3 regions of the Shinella sp. M27 genome follow, and region 2 is predicted to be linked to each of the others. Evidence: predicted binding sites of a transcription regulator. Region 2 holds the regulator's gene; each other region holds the start of a gene.
The links. The regulator PhoB, encoded in region 2, activates phosphate uptake and scavenging genes when phosphate is short. The targets are predictions, from matches to a motif close to TGTCATNNANCTGTCAT.
Positions count from the first base shown of each region.

Region 1 (5,772 bases), on a different contig from region 2:
AGTTCGGCCTTATCCCGGAATTCATCGGCCGTCTGCCGGTTCTGGCGACGCTGGAAGACCTCGACGAGGACGCGCTGATCCAGATCCTGTCCGAGCCGAAGAACGCGCTGATCAAGCAGTATCAGCGCCTGTTCGAGATGGAAGACGTGGAACTGACCTTCCACGAGGACGCTCTGCGCGAAATCGCCAAGCGTGCGATCATCCGCAAGACCGGCGCCCGCGGCCTGCGCTCGATCATGGAGAAGATCCTGCTCGACACGATGTTCGAACTTCCGACGCTTGAGGGCGTTCGCGAGGTCGTCATCTCCGACGAGGTCGTCCGCGGTTCGGCCCGCCCGCTCTACATCTACTCGGAGCGCTCCGAGGAGAAGGCCAACGTATCGGCCTGATCGATGCCAAACCGTTCAGGAAAGACCCGCCGCCGGCGGGTCTTTTCGTTTCGGGGACGTCTAGCGACATTTCGTGACTGGTCGCCTTGGCCTTAAAAGGTCATGATGATGAACCTTCCGCTGCTTCGACAAGGCGTTGCGAAACGTTATCAGTCGAGCGAAGATGGAAGACTTCGATTCTGTGTCTCGCGTAGGCTCCGGCAGCTTTGCCGGAGGAAGGCCGCAAGTTCCGCGACAGCGCGGAGGACTAGACTTCCTGTCGTTGGTTCGTCTTGTCCGCAGTGGAGTGGGGCACTCCGCAACCGGGCTTGAAAATACGTCAACCGCACGCCACTTGTGGATGGAAAAGATCGCCGGCCCGGTGTCCCCAGACACCGACAGGACCGGTTCCCGGAAACGGGACGTTTGAAAGGAAATGACATGACGAAGAAGACGTCTGCGCCGCAAGATTCCACGGCCTTCCCGGTCCTGCCCCTGCGCGACATCGTGGTGTTCCCGCACATGATCGTGCCGCTGTTCGTCGGTCGCGAAAAGTCGATCCGCGCGCTGGAAGAGGTGATGGGCACCGACAAGCAGATCATGCTTGCCACCCAGATCAACGCTTCCGACGACGATCCGGAGACCGACGCCATCTACCGCATCGGCACCGTCGCCAACGTTCTCCAGCTCCTGAAGCTGCCCGACGGCACCGTCAAGGTTCTGGTCGAGGGCCGCGCCCGCGCCGAAATCGACGGCTATACCGACCGTGAAGAATTCTACGAGGCGATGGCCCATGTCCTGGCCGAGCCGGACGAAGACCCGGTCGAGATCGAAGCGCTGTCGCGCTCGGTCGTCTCCGAGTTCGAAAACTACGTAAAGCTCAACAAGAAGATTTCGCCCGAAGTCGTCGGTGCCGCGAGCCAGATCGAGGATTACTCGAAGCTCGCCGACACGGTCGCCTCGCACCTCTCCATCAAGATCGTCGAGAAGCAGGAAATGCTCGAGACGACCAGCGTCAAGCTGCGCCTGGAAAAGGCGCTCGGCTTCATGGAAGGCGAGATTTCGGTTCTGCAGGTCGAAAAGCGCATCCGCTCGCGTGTCAAACGCCAGATGGAGAAGACCCAGCGCGAATACTACCTCAACGAACAGATGAAGGCGATCCAGAAGGAGCTCGGCGACGGCGAGGACGGCCGCGACGAGATGGCCGAACTGGAAGACAAGATCTCCAAGGTCAAGCTTTCCAAGGAAGCCCGCGAAAAGGCCGACGCGGAACTGAAGAAGCTGCGCCAGATGAGCCCGATGTCGGCGGAAGCCACCGTCGTGCGCAACTATCTCGACTGGCTGACGGGTATTCCGTGGGGCAAGAAGTCGAAGATCAAGACCGACCTCAACGCTGCGGAAAAGGTCCTCGACGAGGATCACTTCGGCCTCGACAAGGTCAAGGAGCGTATCGTCGAATATCTCGCCGTGCAGGCCCGCTCGACCAAGATCAAGGGCCCGATCCTGTGCCTCGTCGGCCCTCCGGGCGTCGGCAAGACCTCGCTCGCCAAGTCGATCGCCAAGGCGACCGGCCGCGAATATATCCGCATGGCGCTCGGCGGCGTTCGCGACGAAGCCGAAATCCGCGGTCACCGCCGCACCTATATCGGCTCGATGCCCGGCAAGGTCATCCAGTCGATGAAGAAGGCCAAGAAATCCAACCCTCTCTTCCTGCTCGACGAGATCGACAAGATGGGCATGGATTTCCGCGGCGACCCGTCTTCGGCCCTGCTCGAGGTGCTGGATCCGGAACAGAACTCGACCTTCATGGATCACTACCTGGAAGTCGAATACGACCTGTCCAACGTCATGTTCGTGACGACGGCGAATACGCTGAACATTCCGGCTCCGCTTATGGACCGCATGGAAGTCATCCGCATCGCCGGCTACACCGAAGAGGAAAAGCTGGAAATCGCCAAGCGGCACCTGCTGCCCAAGGCGATCCGCGACCACGCGCTGCAGCCGAAGGAGTTTTCGGTCACCGACGGCGCGCTGATGGCGGTCATCCAGCAGTACACCCGCGAAGCGGGCGTGCGTAACTTCGAGCGTGAACTGATGAAGCTCGGCCGCAAGGCGGTCACCGAGATCATCAAGGGCAAGGCGAAGAAGGTCGAGGTCACGGCTGACAACATCCATGACTTCCTCGGCGTCCCGCGCTTCCGCCACGGCGAAGCCGAGCGTGAGGATCAGGTCGGTGTGGTCACGGGACTTGCTTGGACGGAAGTCGGCGGCGAGCTGCTCACCATCGAAGGCGTCAGCCTGCCGGGTGGCAAGGGCCGCATGACGGTCACGGGCAACCTGAAGGACGTGATGAAGGAATCGATTTCGGCAGCGGCATCCTACGTCCGCTCGCGCGCCGTCGATTTCGGCATCGAGCCGCCGCGCTTCGACAAGACCGACATCCACGTGCACGTGCCGGAAGGCGCGACGCCGAAGGATGGTCCGTCGGCCGGTATCGCCATGGCGACCGCCATCGTTTCCATCATGACCGGCATTCCGGTCTCGAAGGATATCGCGATGACGGGCGAAGTGACGCTGCGCGGTCGGGTCCTGCCGATCGGCGGCCTGAAGGAAAAGCTGCTCGCGGCTCTTCGCGGCGGCATCAAGAAGGTGCTGATCCCGGAAGAGAACGCCAAGGACCTGGCCGACATTCCGGACAATGTGAAAAACAACATGGAGATCGTCCCGGTCTCGCGCATGGGCGAGGTCATCCAGCACGCCCTGCTGCGCAAGCCCGAGCCGATCGAATGGGACAGTGCTGCGGCAGAAGCTGCCCGTGTTCCGGCGGTCGAATCGACCGAAGACGGCACCGGCGCAATCGCGCATTGAGCCTTAATGCCGGGTGAAACGCCCGGCATTTTGGAGCAAAACAGGAAAAGACCGGCCTTGCGGCCGGTCTTTTTCGTTGAAAAACGTGTGTAAACCCCGGATTCTCAGGGGATTGCGACGAAATATTCTTGCGAGGCGAGGGGCGATGCGTATTCTGCCCCCGACTTGTATGAGTCGTTTCAAACCGTATGAAAGGGGTGGAAACATGAACAAGAATGAACTCGTATCCGCGGTCGCCGAGAAGTCTGGCCTCTCCAAGACGGACGCAGCATCTGCTGTCGACGCCGTTTTCGAAACGATCCAGGGCGAACTCAAGAACGGTGGCGACGTTCGTCTCGTCGGTTTCGGCAATTTCTCCGTGTCGCGTCGTGAAGCTTCGAAGGGCCGCAACCTTTCGACCGGCGCCGAGATCGAGATCCCGGCTCGCAACGTGCCGAAGTTCTCGGCCGGCAAGGGCCTGAAGGACGCCGTCAACGGCTGATCCCAAACCAGTGCGGTAGCCCCAGGCATTTGAGCCCGGGGCTCGCATTGTGTCGCAGATCTGAAGTTCCGCAGCGTCCCGGACGCGTTCTCGCGACGCGCGGCGCCGCAGGGCAGAGCGGTCATCCACTCCGCCGCAAATCCTGAATTTCAGGCTCGGGGTCCGGTTCATCCGGGCCCCCTTTTGTTTGGCGGCTGTGCGTGTGGAACCGTCGCTGAAGTGTCATGCGCCTGTAACATGAAAGCCTCAGAACCGCCCGGTTCCAAGAAACCGGATTCCGGAGGATTTCATGAAAACCCGTTCCCTCACCGCGGCGCTGGCCGCGGTTCTCGCCGCATCGGTGGCCTCTGCCGCCAGCGCCGAGCCCGTATTCAATCGCATTGCGTCCTTCGCCGTTGCCGATAACCTGCCCGAGGGCAAGGACAAGGCGACGCCGACGTCGGCGGAAATCATCGCCGCCTCCGAAGACGGCAACACGCTCGTCTATTCCGACAGCCCGAACAAGGCGATCGGCATCATCGACATCACCGACGCCAGGGCCCCGAAGGCCGGCGGCTCCGTCACCTTCGAAGGCGAGCCGACATCCGTTGCCGTTGCCGCTGGCAAGGCGCTGGTCGCCGTCAACACGCGTGAAAGCTTCGTCAAGCCGTCGGGCGTGCTCGCCCAGGTCGATCTCGTCTCTAAAAAGATCGACGCGACCTGCGACCTTGGTGGTCAGCCGGACTCGATTGCGCTGAACAAGGACAAGACCCTCGCCGCCATCGCCATTGAGAACGAGCGCGACGAAGACGTCAATGACGGCGACCTGCCGCAGATGCCGGCCGGCGACCTCGTGATCCTGTCGCTGAAGGACGGTGTCGTCGATTGCGGCTCGATCAAGCATGTCGCGCTGACCGGTCTGGCCGAAGTCGCCGGCGATGATCCGGAACCGGAATTCGTTTCCTTCAACAGCCAGGACGAAATCGCCCTGACGCTGCAGGAAAACAATCATATCGTCATCATCGACGGCAAGACGGCGACGGTGAAGACCCATTTCTCCGCCGGCACGGTCAGCCTGGAAGGCGTCGATACCAAGAAGGACGGCGCGCTGAAATTCACCGGTGACGTGAAGGACGTTGCCCGCGAACCCGACGCCGTGAAGTGGCTGGACGATGACCGTCTCGTCGTTGCCAATGAAGGCGACTGGAAGGGCGGCGCGCGCGGCTTCACCATCTTCGGCAAGGACGGCAAGGTCCTCTATGAGAACGGCACTGCCTTCGAGCGCGAGATCGCCAAAATCGGCCACTATCCAGACAAGCGCAACAAGAAGGGCGTCGAGCCGGAAGGCCTTGAGGCCGCCAAGTTCGGCGACGACAATCTGTTTTTCGTGCTCGCCGAGCGCGCGTCGATCGTCGGCGTCTACAAGGACACGGGTGCAGAGCCGCAGCTTCTCCAGCTCCTGCCGTCGGGCATCGCGCCGGAAGGCGCCGTCGCCATTCCGGGCCGCAACCTTTTCGTGACCGCCAACGAGGCCGATCTCGTCGAGGACGGCGGTGCGCGTTCGCATGTCATGCTCTACGAGCGTGCCGAAGGCGAGGCGACCTATCCGCAGATCGTCTCCACCGAGAAGGACGGCGAGCTTATCGGCTTCGGCGCCCTGTCGGGCCTCGCTCCTGTCAAGGACAAGCCGGGCATGATCGTCGCTGTCAACGACAGCTTCTACGCCTCGCAGCCGACGATCTTCACGATCGACGCCACCGCCAAGCCGGCGAAGATCGTCGATGCGCTGCGCATCACCCGCAACGGTGCCGCCGCCCAGAAGCTCGACAGCGAAGGCCTGACGCCGGATGGCGAAGGCGGCTACTGGCTTGCCAATGAAGGCGATGCCGACAAGCTCGTCGGCCATGCCATCATCCACGTGACCGAGAAGGGCGAGATCGACAAGGAAATCGCCATTCCCGCCGAGCTGCGCGCCCACGAAAAGCGCTTCGGCTTCGAAGGCATCACCAGCGTCGGCGAAGGCGACGACCTAACGCTCTGGATGGCCGTGCAGCGCGAATGGGGCGACGACGAGAA
Region 1 is NZ_JBLZPK010000014.1:169,439-175,210, reverse strand. Features, by position in the region: gene clpX (ATP-dependent Clp protease ATP-binding subunit ClpX) at 1-389, shown strand, start outside; gene lon (endopeptidase La) at 810-3,236, shown strand; gene hupB (DNA-binding protein HupB) at 3,442-3,717, shown strand; gene ACOZK4_RS05995 (esterase-like activity of phytase family protein) at 4,007-5,772, shown strand, end outside.
Region 1: a site for PhoB is predicted at 3,938-3,954, ahead of ACOZK4_RS05995 (esterase-like activity of phytase family protein). Genes of this name have one in related genera too.

Region 2 (5,772 bases):
GCGGCCGAGCTGCATTTCCGTGCCCGACAGGAACAGCGTCTCGCCCCCAAGCTGGCGCATGCCGACATCGAAGGAGACGCGCGTGCGGGTGGAGGGCTTCTCGAAGATCATCGCGAGCATCTTGCCGGCGAGCGGTCGCTCTTCCTTGCCGGCCTTGTTGGCTGCCTTGCGCTTGTGCGCATCGTCCATGATGACGCGGAGATCGCTTTCCGAAACGGCGGAAAGGTCGAGGAAATGCTTGGCCATGATGTGTCCTGTCTGTCCCGGTCTCTGATCAGGCGGCTTTCGCCGCCGTCAGCTTTTCGGCTGCGCGCTCGATGCGGGCGAGCCCTTCGCGTGCCTCTTCGGCGGTGACGGTGAGCGGCGGCAGGAGCCGCAGCACATTGTCGCCGGCCGGCACGCCCAGCAGTTTTTCCGCGCGCACGGCCTTCAGGAGGTCGGCGACGGGGATTTTCGCCTTGATGCCGAGCATCAGGCCTTCGCCGCGCACATCCTCGATGACCTCGGGGAAACGATCCTTCAGCGCCGCAAGGCCCTGACGGAAGACCAGCGCCACGTCGCGCACATGTTCGAGGAAGCCGTCTTCGAGCACGACGTCGAGCACGGCATTGCCGACGGCCATGGCGAGCGGATTGCCGCCATAGGTCGAGCCATGCGTGCCGGCGACCATGCCTGAGGCGGCCTCGTTGGTGGCAAGGCAGGCGCCGAGCGGGAAACCGCCGCCGATGCCCTTGGCGACCGCCATGATGTCGGGCGTCACGCCCGCCCATTCATGGGCAAAGAGGCGGCCCGTGCGGCCGACGCCGGACTGGACCTCGTCGAGGATCAGCAGCAGGCCGTATTCGTCGCAGAGCTGGCGCAGCTCCTGCATGAATTCCTTCGATACGGGGCGGATGCCGCCCTCGCCCTGCACCGGCTCGATCAGAATGCCGGCGGTTTCCTCGGTGATCGCATCCTTGACGGCGGCGATATCGCCGAAGGGCAGCTTCAGGAAGCCCGGCGCCTTGGGGCCGAAGCCTTCGATATACTTTTCCTGCCCGCCGGCCGCGATCGTCGCGATGGTGCGGCCGTGGAAGGCGCCGTCGAAGGTGAGGATGTGGAACTTGCCGGGATGGCCCTTGGCGAAGTGATAGCGGCGCGCGGTCTTGATGGCGCATTCCAGCGCTTCGGCACCCGAATTGGTGAAGAACACCTTGTCGGCGAAGGTCGCGTCGGTCAGCCGGCGGCCGAGGCTTTCCTGGCCGGGCACCTCATAGAGGTTGGACAGGTGCCAGACCTTGTCGGCCTGATCCTTCAGCGCGGCAACGAGATGAGGATGCGCATGGCCCAGCGAATTGACGGCGACGCCGGCGGCGAAATCGAGATATCGCTCGCCATCTTCGGCGATCAGCCAGACGCCCTCCCCGCGCGTGAACCGGAGCGGCGCACGCATATAGGTTTCATAGAGCGGCGCGGCATCGGCCATGGCGCGTATCCTCCGAAAAGAGATGCGAAAAAAGACGTCTGACACTTGACTTTTCCGGGCTCCAGAAAAATCAAAAGCCGCCTTTCGGCGGCATGCGGCACTATCGGCATTTCACCTGGGGATGTCAACAAAATCGCACCCCGAGTGACGCTGAACCTCCCGCAGGGTGAGGATTCACGGCACGCGCGGAAGGTGTCTCCATCGAGTCACACCCGACCAGCAAGTTGGGGAAAACCTCGAAATCGATTCGCGCCGATTCCTGCGACTCTTGTCACAGAGTCCACCGGTCTCTAGGTTAAGGACCAATTACTAGACTGCATGCGGCGGAACTAGTCACCAAAAGAGTTGAAGGCGTTCAGGTTCCGGATCTGTCCGGGACGCGACGAGGGATTCCCGCATCGAACGCCGAGCGGAGACGAAAACATGAACTGGACAGACGAGCGCGTCGAAAGACTCAAGAAGCTCTGGGCCGAGGGTTTGAGCGCGAGCCAGATCGCGGCGCAACTCGGCGGCGTCAGCCGCAATGCCGTTATCGGCAAGGTGCACCGGCTCAACCTGCCTGGCCGCGCCAAGGCCGGCGGCACGCAGACCGCCGCCCGCCCGAAGCGCCCGGCGCCGGCGGCCCCCCGCCCCGCGACCTTCCAGGCCCGTGCCGTCACGCCGCGCACCGCAGCCCGTCCGGCAGCGATCGCCAAGGACGACATGGACACGGAATTCGAGGCCGTTGCCGAACAGCTCCCGGTTCCCGCCAACGGCAACAATGTCGTAGTGCCGATGTCGCGCAAGCTGGAACTGACGCAGCTCACCGAGCGCACCTGCAAGTGGCCGATCGGCGATCCGCTGAACGACGACTTCCATTTCTGCGGCAACGAATCCCCTGACAATTCGCCCTACTGCACCTACCACCAGCGCCTCGCCTACCAGCCCTCGGCCGAGCGCCGCCGGATGCGCTGACGGCAATCGATATGAAATGAAAGCGGAGCCGAAAGGCTCCGTTTTTGTTTGAGGCGATGGATGGGCAGCCCAAAAACGCAAACAGGCCCGTAGGGCCCATTTCCGTCCTTGGGAGGAATTGCGTCGCTCAGGTTTCCAGCGAATAGCCGGCGCCGCGGACCGTGCGGATGACGTCCTGCATGTTGGCGAAATTGAGCGCCTTGCGCAGGCGGCCGACATGCACATCGACGGTGCGCTCGTCGACATAGATGTCGTGTCCCCACACACCGTCCAGCAGCTGCGAGCGCGAGAAGACGCGGCTCGGCGAGGTCATCAGGAATTCCAGGAGGCGGAACTCCGTCGGGCCGAGGCGAACCTCGCGGGTGCGACGGTGGACGCGATGCGTCTCGCGGTCGAGCTCGATATCGCCGCAGCGCAGCACCGTCGAGACGACCTCGGGCTTGGCACGGCGCAGCATGGCGCGCACGCGCGCAACCAGCTCCGGCGTCGAGAACGGCTTGACGACATAGTCATCCGCGCCGGTGGCCAGGCCACGCACGCGCTCGCTCTCCTCGCCGCGCGCCGTCAGCATGATGATCGGCAAGCGCTCTGTTTCCGGCCGCTGGCGCAGGCGCCGGCACAGCTCGATGCCGGAAACGCCCGGCAGCATCCAGTCGAGGATGAGGAGGTCGGGCATGCGCTCCTGCAAGCGCATTTCCGCCTCGTCACCCGATAGGATCGTATCGACCTCGAAACCCTCGGCTTCGAGATTGTAGCGCAGGAGAACGCTTAGCGCCTCCTCGTCTTCCACGACGGCTATTCTGGGCACCATGGACAGGGTTCCTGCTCAAACTTACTCGGACGCTTCGGCGATGTCGGCCGCGACGACCGATGTCGACGTGTCGTCCTTCGGGCGCTCGCCCTCGGGCTGGGAGCCGGTCGCCATGTAGTAGATGGTTTCGGCGATGTTGGTCGCGTGGTCGCCGATGCGCTCGATGTTCTTGGCGCAGAACAAAAGATGCGTGCAGGGCGTGATGTTACGCGGGTCTTCCATCATGTACGTCAGGAGTTCGCGGAACAGCGAGGTGTAGATCGCGTCGATCTCGTCGTCACGCTCGCGGATCGCCTTGGCCTTGTCCACCGAGCGGGTGGCGAAGACGTCGAGCACTTCCTTGAGCTGCATCAGCGCGAGTTCGGCGAGATGCTCCAGGCCCCGGGCGAGCTTGCGCGGCATGCCCGAGCTCTGCACGGCAATCACGCGCTTGGCGGTGTTCTTGCCGAGGTCGCCGACGCGCTCCAGTTCGGCAGCGATGCGGATCGTGCCCATGATTTCGCGCAGGTCCGCCGCCATCGGCTGACGCTTGGCGATGGTGACGATCGCCTTTTCGTTGATCTGGCGCTCGGCATTGTCGAGGATGACATCCTCGGAAATGACCTTCTGGGCCAGCGCCACGTCGGTAGAGACGAGGGCGCGGACGGAATCCGCCACCATCTGCTCGGCCGTGCCGCCCATTTCAGAGATGCGGCGGGAGAGGTACTTCAGTTCTTCGTCGTAAATCGAAACAATATGGGTCGATGACATCGTTCTGTCCTTAATGCGCTCGGGTTTCAGGGGCGTCAGCGACGGAAGCGTCAGCCGAAGCGGCCCATGATGTAGTCCTGCGTGCGCTGGTCATCCGGGTTGGTGAACATCTTGTCGGTGTCGTTCTCCTCGACGAGGTTGCCGAGGTGGAACATGGCGGTGCGCTGCGAGACGCGGGCCGCCTGCTGCATGGAGTGCGTCACGATGACGATGGTGAAGTTGGCGCGCAGCTCGTGGATGAGCTCCTCGACCTTGGCCGTCGCGATCGGGTCGAGCGCCGAGCAGGGCTCGTCCATCAGGATGACCTCGGGGCTGACGGCGACGGCGCGTGCGATGCACAGGCGCTGCTGCTGGCCGCCGGAGAGGCCCGTGCCGCCTTCCTGCAGGCGGTCCTTCACCTCGTTCCACAGGCCCGCCTTCTGCAGGCTCTTCTCCACGATGGCGTCCATGTCGGCCTTCGACTTGGCAAGACCGTGGATGCGCGGGCCGTAGGCGACGTTTTCGTAGATCGACTTCGGGAACGGGTTCGGCTTCTGGAAGACCATGCCGACGCGGGCGCGCAGTTCGACGACGTCGATGTTCGGATCGTAGATATCGTCCGCATCGAGCGTGATGCGGCCGGTGACGCGGCAGCCGTCGATCGTGTCGTTCATGCGGTTGAGCGTGCGCAGGAAGGTCGACTTGCCGCAGCCCGACGGGCCGATCAGCGCCGTCACGGTGTTTTCGCGGACGTTCAGGTTGACGTCGTAGAGGGCGCGCTTGTCGCCGTAATAGACCGAAACGTCCTTGCCGATCATCTTGTAGGAAATGTCGTTCATTTTCTTGTCCAGCGCTTTCTCGACTGCTGCTTCTGACATCATGTTCATAGGATCGGTCCTTCTACCAGCGCCGTTCGAAACGGCGGCGCAACAGGATGGCGCCAACATTCATGAGGATGAGGAAGATGAGGAGCACCATGATGGCGCCCGAGGTGCGCTCCACGAAGGCACGCTCGGCCTCGTTCGCCCACATGTAGATCTGTACCGGCAGAGCCGTGGAGGGTTCCAGCGGCGTTCCGGGAATGTCGGCGACGAAGGCGACCATGCCGATGAGCAGCAGCGGTGCGGTTTCGCCGAGCGCATGCGCCAGACCGATGATCGTGCCTGTCAGGATGCCCGGCATGGCGAGCGGCAGGACGTGGTGGAACACGGTCTGCATCTTGGATGCGCCGAGGCCGAGGGCGGCGGAGCGGATCGACGGGGGCACGGCCTTGAGGGCAGCGCGGGTCGCGATGATGATCGTCGGCAGCGTCATCAGCGTCAGCACCAGGCCGCCGACGAGGGCTGCCGAGCGCGGGAAGCCCGCGAAATTGACGAAGACGGCGAGACCGAGCAGACCGTAGACGATCGAGGGCACGGCGGCGAGGTTGTTGATGTTCACCTCGATGAGGTCGGTGAAACGGTTCTTCGGGGCGAATTCCTCGAGGTAGATCGAGGCGGCGACGCCGATCGGCAGCGACAGCACGAGCACGATCAGCATCATGTAGAGCGAGCCGACGATGGCAACGCCGAGGCCCGCCGCTTCCGGGCGGCTCGATGCGCCGTTGACGAAGAGGCCGGTGTTGAAGTGCTTGGAGAGCGCGCCGCTTTCGACGAGCGTGTTCATCCAGCCGACCTGCTTGTCGGAGATCTTGCGGTTGTTTTCCGCTACCGAGAGATCGATCTGCCCCTTGAAGGCAGAGTCGAGGTCGCCGTGGGCGAGGAAGGTCACCGTCTGCGTGGTGCCGATGATCGCCGGATTGGCGACGACCATG
Region 2 is NZ_JBLZPK010000062.1:1,356-7,127, reverse strand. Features, by position in the region: gene argF (ornithine carbamoyltransferase) at 1-246, opposite strand, end outside; gene ACOZK4_RS23665 (aspartate aminotransferase family protein) at 275-1,465, opposite strand; gene ACOZK4_RS23660 (GcrA family cell cycle regulator) at 1,889-2,419, shown strand; gene phoB (phosphate regulon transcriptional regulator PhoB) at 2,547-3,230, opposite strand; gene phoU (phosphate signaling complex protein PhoU) at 3,252-3,980, opposite strand; gene pstB (phosphate ABC transporter ATP-binding protein PstB) at 4,031-4,846, opposite strand; gene pstA (phosphate ABC transporter permease PstA) at 4,860-5,772, opposite strand, start outside.

Region 3 (5,772 bases), on a different contig from region 2:
GCCAAGATCATCGCCAATTCCGACGATCTCGAAAAGATCGCCATCGAAGGCGAGGCCGCCGAGGTCGCCGCCCTTAAAGGCTGGCGCCGCGACCTCTTCGGCGAAACCGCCCTCAACCTCATCGGTGGCAAGGTGGCGCTCCGCTTCGTCGACAAGAAGATCGAGGCGGTAGAGATCTGATCCCGCAATCCTTGCATCGAAAACAAAAAGGGCGGCCTCGGGCCGCCCTTTGTCTTTCCAGCGAAGGTCAGCTTAGAGGATAAAATCCGTGCTCTTCAGCGTGATCAGCGCATCGATGCTGAGAGTGAAGTCGGCGGTGCCATCGCCATTGACGTCGCCCTGAACAAACGTGTCGCCGCTCTTCTGGAAATAGCGCAGTTCGCCGGCCACATCGTGGAAGGCTGCCGTACCGATGAACTTGAAAGCCGCGCTTCCCGCAGCGGAGCCATTGGCGTCGATTGCCGACAGGCCGATCTTGTCGCTTCCCTGCGTGAAGTCGAGAATCTTGTCGCCCCTAGCGGCCGCGACCGTCTCGAAGACAAACGTATCGCCACCGCCGCCGCCCTTGAGGACGTTGACATCAGCGCTGGCGATGATCGTATCCTTACCGGAACCGCCGATAACGTTTTCGAAATTACGGATGTGGAAATTGCCCGCTCCGGTCTTCACCGTGGACTGGCCATCCAGATCGATCGTCAGCGCGCTGGTAAAAGCGGAGAAATTGACGGTGTCGATATCCTTGTCCGTCGTCTCCGTTATGCCTTCGCCGCCGTCGACGGTGACATGCTGGCCCTTGTCGGTCAGCGCTGCGAACTTGATCGTGTCGGCATCGCGCCCGAGCGATATGTAATCGGCACCGCCGGCGCCGAGCGTGACCTTGTCATTGCCGCGCCCCATATAGACGGCTCCAACCCAGGCATTGCCGCTGGTCGTGAGCGTGTCGGCGTCGCGGCCGAGATCCATGTTGCCGACTTCGCCGTCTCCGGTCACGGAAACGGAATCGTTACCTCGGCCCAGGCCGATGTAGCCCACCCAATAACCGACCGTCACCTTCTCGATGCTGCCGCCGCCGACGATCGTTCCCACATCGGCATTCTTCAGGGTGATGGTGTTCGTTCCCTCGGTATAGACGGTGATGGAATCCATCGATATGCGGTTGTCGTCGGTCGTTCCATTTGACAAGTCGGTGATAGTGACGCTGGCATCCCCACTGAAGCGCAACAGCCCGGTGTGCCAGCTGTTACCGGTAAGCTTCAGCGTCACCGTGCGCGGCGACGCGGCATCAGGCGCCCAAAGATCCAGGTTGTTGAGCCAGCGGTCGAACCATTCGAAAGTATCGCCGCCGATACCGAACGTGGTGGATCCATTGAGTGTCACGCTTACATTGGAATTGACAGTGGTCATGTCATTGTCTCCCGCTCATCGGCCCATAGCCGCCTGAAGGCTTGGGCGTTGTTCTTGAGGTCGATCCCCGATCGCCGTGAAAAAAGGATGTCCGCAGGGGACGCCGTCAGGCGTAACGGAGCGGAACATCTTTCCTTCAATTTACCTGAAATTAACGCAAACTCCACCGGCAATTGAAGAAGACATTCCTGAAACAGGAAATACAAATGTGGATTTTTCTGGGGATATACAGGCTGTCGACGCCGCGAAGGTCCATCCGGAGGCCGATTGCCTCCAAATGCATCGCCACAAGTTCTTGTTTCGTCACGAAAACGACAAGCAACTGTCAAGCGGCAGTCATCCGCAGCCCCTATCAAACGGCCTCGCTTTTAGAACCCCGAGGACGATATGACCAAACATCTTTTCACCACCGCCGCCCTTTCGCTTCTGATGATGACCGCAGCCTTCGCCGCGGAAAAGGAATTTCCGGCCACGCTGAAGGCCCATGCCATCCTTCCGGCCAATACGATCCTCGCGGCACCCGCCGACACCGCCGACTATCTCAAGACCTCGGGCAAGTTCTCGACGGCCGACCGCAGGCGAGTCGATGCGCTCGGTACCGTCATGGGCAAGGACGGCGTGCGCGAGACCGGTCTTTCGCTGCCCTTCGACGGCCAGCCGATGCAGGGTTTTTCCGGCATCAAGGCCATGGACGACGGCTCGTTCTGGACGCTGTCCGACAACGGTTTCGGCAACAAGCTGAATTCCACCGATGCGATGCTGATGATCCACAATGTGCGTTTCGACTGGGACAAGGGCACGATGGAACCCGTCAAGACCGTGTTTCTCTCCGACCCGAACAAGAAGGCGCCTTTCCCGATCGTCATGGAAGGTGCCGAGAAGCGCTATCTGACGGGCGGTGATTTCGACGTGGAATCCATCCAGCCGGTCGCCGATGGTTTCTGGATCGGTGAGGAATTCGGCCCCTACATCCTGAAGTTCGACCTTGAGGGCAAACTCACCGATGTCATCGCCACGGAGGTTGACGGCAAGCCGGTCACCTCGCCCGACAATGCGACGCTTACCGTACAGGCCGACCCGTCGAAGAAGATGCCGGCCTTCAACGTCAAGCGCTCCGGCGGTTACGAGGGCCTTGCGCTCTCGAAGGACGGTTCGAAGCTCTATGGTCTGCTGGAAGGCCCGATCTGGATCGACAGCGAAAGCGTCGAGCAGGCCGACGGCCGTCCGGCGCTGCGCATCATCGAGCTCGACGTCGCTTCCAAGGCCTGGACGGGTCGCAGCTGGCTCTATCCGCTCGCCGAAGGCGGCGAGGCGATCGGCGATTTCAACATGCTGGACGAAACGACCGCCCTCGTGATCGAGCGCGACAACGGCGCCGGCACAGCCGACAAGGCCTGCGCCGATCCCAAGGACCCGAAGCCGGATTGCTTTGCCATCGCCTCGAAGGTCAAGCGCATCTACAAGATCGCCATGACCGACGAGAACGCCGGCAAGGCGGTGCGCAAGATCGGCTATATCGATCTCCTAAAGATCGCCGATCCCGATAACAAGAAGCGCCAGGGCGGCGGCGACGGTTTCTACGACATGCCGTTCGTAACGATCGAAAACGTCGACCGCGTGGACGAGACGCATATCATCGTCGGCAACGACAACAACCTGCCTTTCTCGGCCGGCCGCGCGCTGGACAAGGCCGACGGCAACGAATTCGTGCTGCTCGAAGTTGGCGATTTCCTGAAGGCCGAGTAATCGGCAGTCGGCGGCGTCTTGTGGCGCCGCCGTTCCCTTCCGCTTAGCGCGGATCGACCAGTTGCAAGATCAGCTGATGCACATTGCCGCCGTCGCTCAGTTCGACTGTGTCGAAATCGCGGCTGCGGGCGCGCTGGGCGTCTGAGAGTTCGCCGAGGCGGGCCTGGAGTTGCGGGCGGATCTTCTGGCAGTTCGGGTCGTTCTCGACCGTCATGCCGACGCTCATCGCCTCGATCTGCTTGACCATGTCCTTGATGAAATCGCCGTGGATTTTTTCATGCGCGGTGACGCCCGCGATAAAGGTGTCCCAGCGGCCTTTCAGCGGCTCGGAGAGTTTCGATTTCAGCTTGGGTAGCGTGTAGGTGATAATCAGCTTCGGCTTGTTGACCGTGATGACACAGGCGTCGCCCTGGCGCTCGTATTTGCGCGTCCAGGTCAGCTTGAAGCCGGTATGGGCGATGACGCGGGCAACGCCCAGCTTCGGGCCGCGCTCGCCGATCGACTGATAGATTTCGAGGCCCGTGCTTCCCTGCACCGTGTAGGGCTCGACGCGCTCGGTTGCCTGCCAATCCTGCGCGGCGGCATGGCCGGAAAGGAAGAGGCTGGCGGCGAAGATCAGTCGAAGCGGGGTCCGCATGGAAAACCCTACAGGAACTTGAAGGCAAGCCGCTTGCCGGTGAGCTTGGCAAGCTGCTGCAGGCGGCCATCAAGGCGTTCGCCGGCGAGTTCGGAGAATTCCGACGGGACGACCAATTCGAGATCGACATTCGGATCGTCCGCCTTGCGGAAGGCCAGATGCGGCACGACGCCCGGCATGGAGGCCGAGAACAGATAGACGATGCGCAGCAGGCCGCCGACGAGCTTGGCGAGCTCGCGCAGGCGCGGCGTCGCGATGCCGGCGAGCGAGCTGCTGACGGCGTCGTCGTTCAGGCCTTCGAAGCGGTAATAGTTGGCGAGCGCGATGAAGGCGCGGCCGGGATGGGTGATGCCGATGAACGTGCCGTGCGCGATGAGGTTCAGCGCCTGCAGGCCGCGATAATCCGGATGCGCGCGCCAGCTGATATCGGCGAGCAGGCAGGCGGCTTCGCGGTAGCGATGCTCTTCGTCAGTCTCGGTGATGCCGAAGAGCGGCATCATGCGGCCGGTCCAGGCGGCCAGTTCGCGGGCGTGCTCGGGCGAGCGGGCGCGCAGGATGGCAAGCTCGCTGGCCGCAGCCAGCAACGGATCGCGCGCCTTTTCCCGGTCGGCGAGCAGCGAATAGAGATAGCCCTCACGCACGCCCTGGGCGGAAAAGAAGACCCGCGAGGGCTTCATGATGGCGATCGTCTCCTGCATGGCGACGGCGCCGAACGGCAGGAGGTTGCGGCGGCTCTTGGAAATCGCGCTATAGGCAGAATCTTTCTGGTCCTTGGCGGTGACGATATCCGTCAGGAAATCCATGGCATCGGAGAAGCCGAGTTCGTAGCCCTGGATCATATGCAGCGGATAGTTCTGCATTTCCATATGCAGCGCGCCGATGGCGCGCCAGGTGCCGCCGACGGCATAGAAGGCGCGGCCCGCACCCTTCTTCAAGAGATCGGCATTGCGCAGATATTTGCGCGCGACGATGCGGGCCTGTGCGGCCGAGCCGCCTGATGCTTCCGACAGACGGATGCCGCCAAGCGGCAGAGTGATGCCCTTGCCGACCTGCACGCCGGCAATATCGACCAGTTCCAGCGAGCCGCCGCCGAGGTCGCCGACGATGCCGTCGGTATCGGCAAAGCCGCTGACGATGCCGAGCGCGGAGAAATAGGCCTCCTCCTCGCCGGTCAGCACGCGCACCTTCTGGCCGAGGATCATTTCCGCCCGGTGGATGAAATCGGGGCCGTTTTCCGCCTCGCGCGCCGCGGCGGTCGCCAGCGCATACATGGTGGAGGTCCGCGCCTGCCAGGAGAGAGCCTTGAAACGATGCAGCGCGGCCAGCGCGCGGTCGACGCTTGCCTCGTCCATGCGACCGGTCTTGGCGAGCCCCTTGCCGAGGCCGCACATGACCTTCTCGTTGAACAGGATGGCGGGGGAACGGCTCATGCCCTCGTAGATCACGAGGCGTATAGAGTTGGAACCGATATCCACGACCGACACCGGGGCAATTCCAGGCAACCGCCCCTGCGCTTCAGACTCGACCATGCATATCCGTTATTTCTTCCGGCGGCCTTGCCAGCCCGCGATCGCCTTCGGTGCGGAGGACTTCAGGGCTTCACCCCGGCCCGACAGGCTGGGATTGGTCATGAAGTAGTGCTGAGCGTTGAACGGCTCGGCACCGGGCTGCACTTCCATGCGCCGGGACGTTCCGTCCGCCAGAATCTCGTAGCTCTGCTGGTTATCGATGAGATTACCCAACATGATCTGCGAGAGAACCTGCTCATGCACAGTCCGGTTGATCAGAGGCACGAGTGTCTCGACCCGCCGGTCCAGGTTTCGCGGCATCATGTCCGCCGAGCCTATATAGACCAGCGCCTTGTCGGAGGGAAGCCCGTGGCCATTGCCGAAGCAGAAGATGCGGGAATGTTCGAGGAAGCGGCCGACGATGGATTTGACGCGGATATTGTCCGAAAGGCCGGGCACCTGCGGGCGCAGGCAGCA
Region 3 is NZ_JBLZPK010000014.1:295,096-300,867, forward strand. Features, by position in the region: gene rnd (ribonuclease D) at 1-180, shown strand, start outside; gene ACOZK4_RS06745 (M10 family metallopeptidase C-terminal domain-containing protein) at 253-1,404, opposite strand; gene ACOZK4_RS06750 (esterase-like activity of phytase family protein) at 1,792-3,150, shown strand; gene ACOZK4_RS06755 (DUF922 domain-containing Zn-dependent protease) at 3,194-3,787, opposite strand; gene ppx (exopolyphosphatase) at 3,796-5,316, opposite strand; gene ACOZK4_RS06765 (RNA degradosome polyphosphate kinase) at 5,326-5,772, opposite strand, start outside.
Region 3: a site for PhoB is predicted at 1,728-1,744, ahead of ACOZK4_RS06750 (esterase-like activity of phytase family protein). Genes of this name have one in related genera too.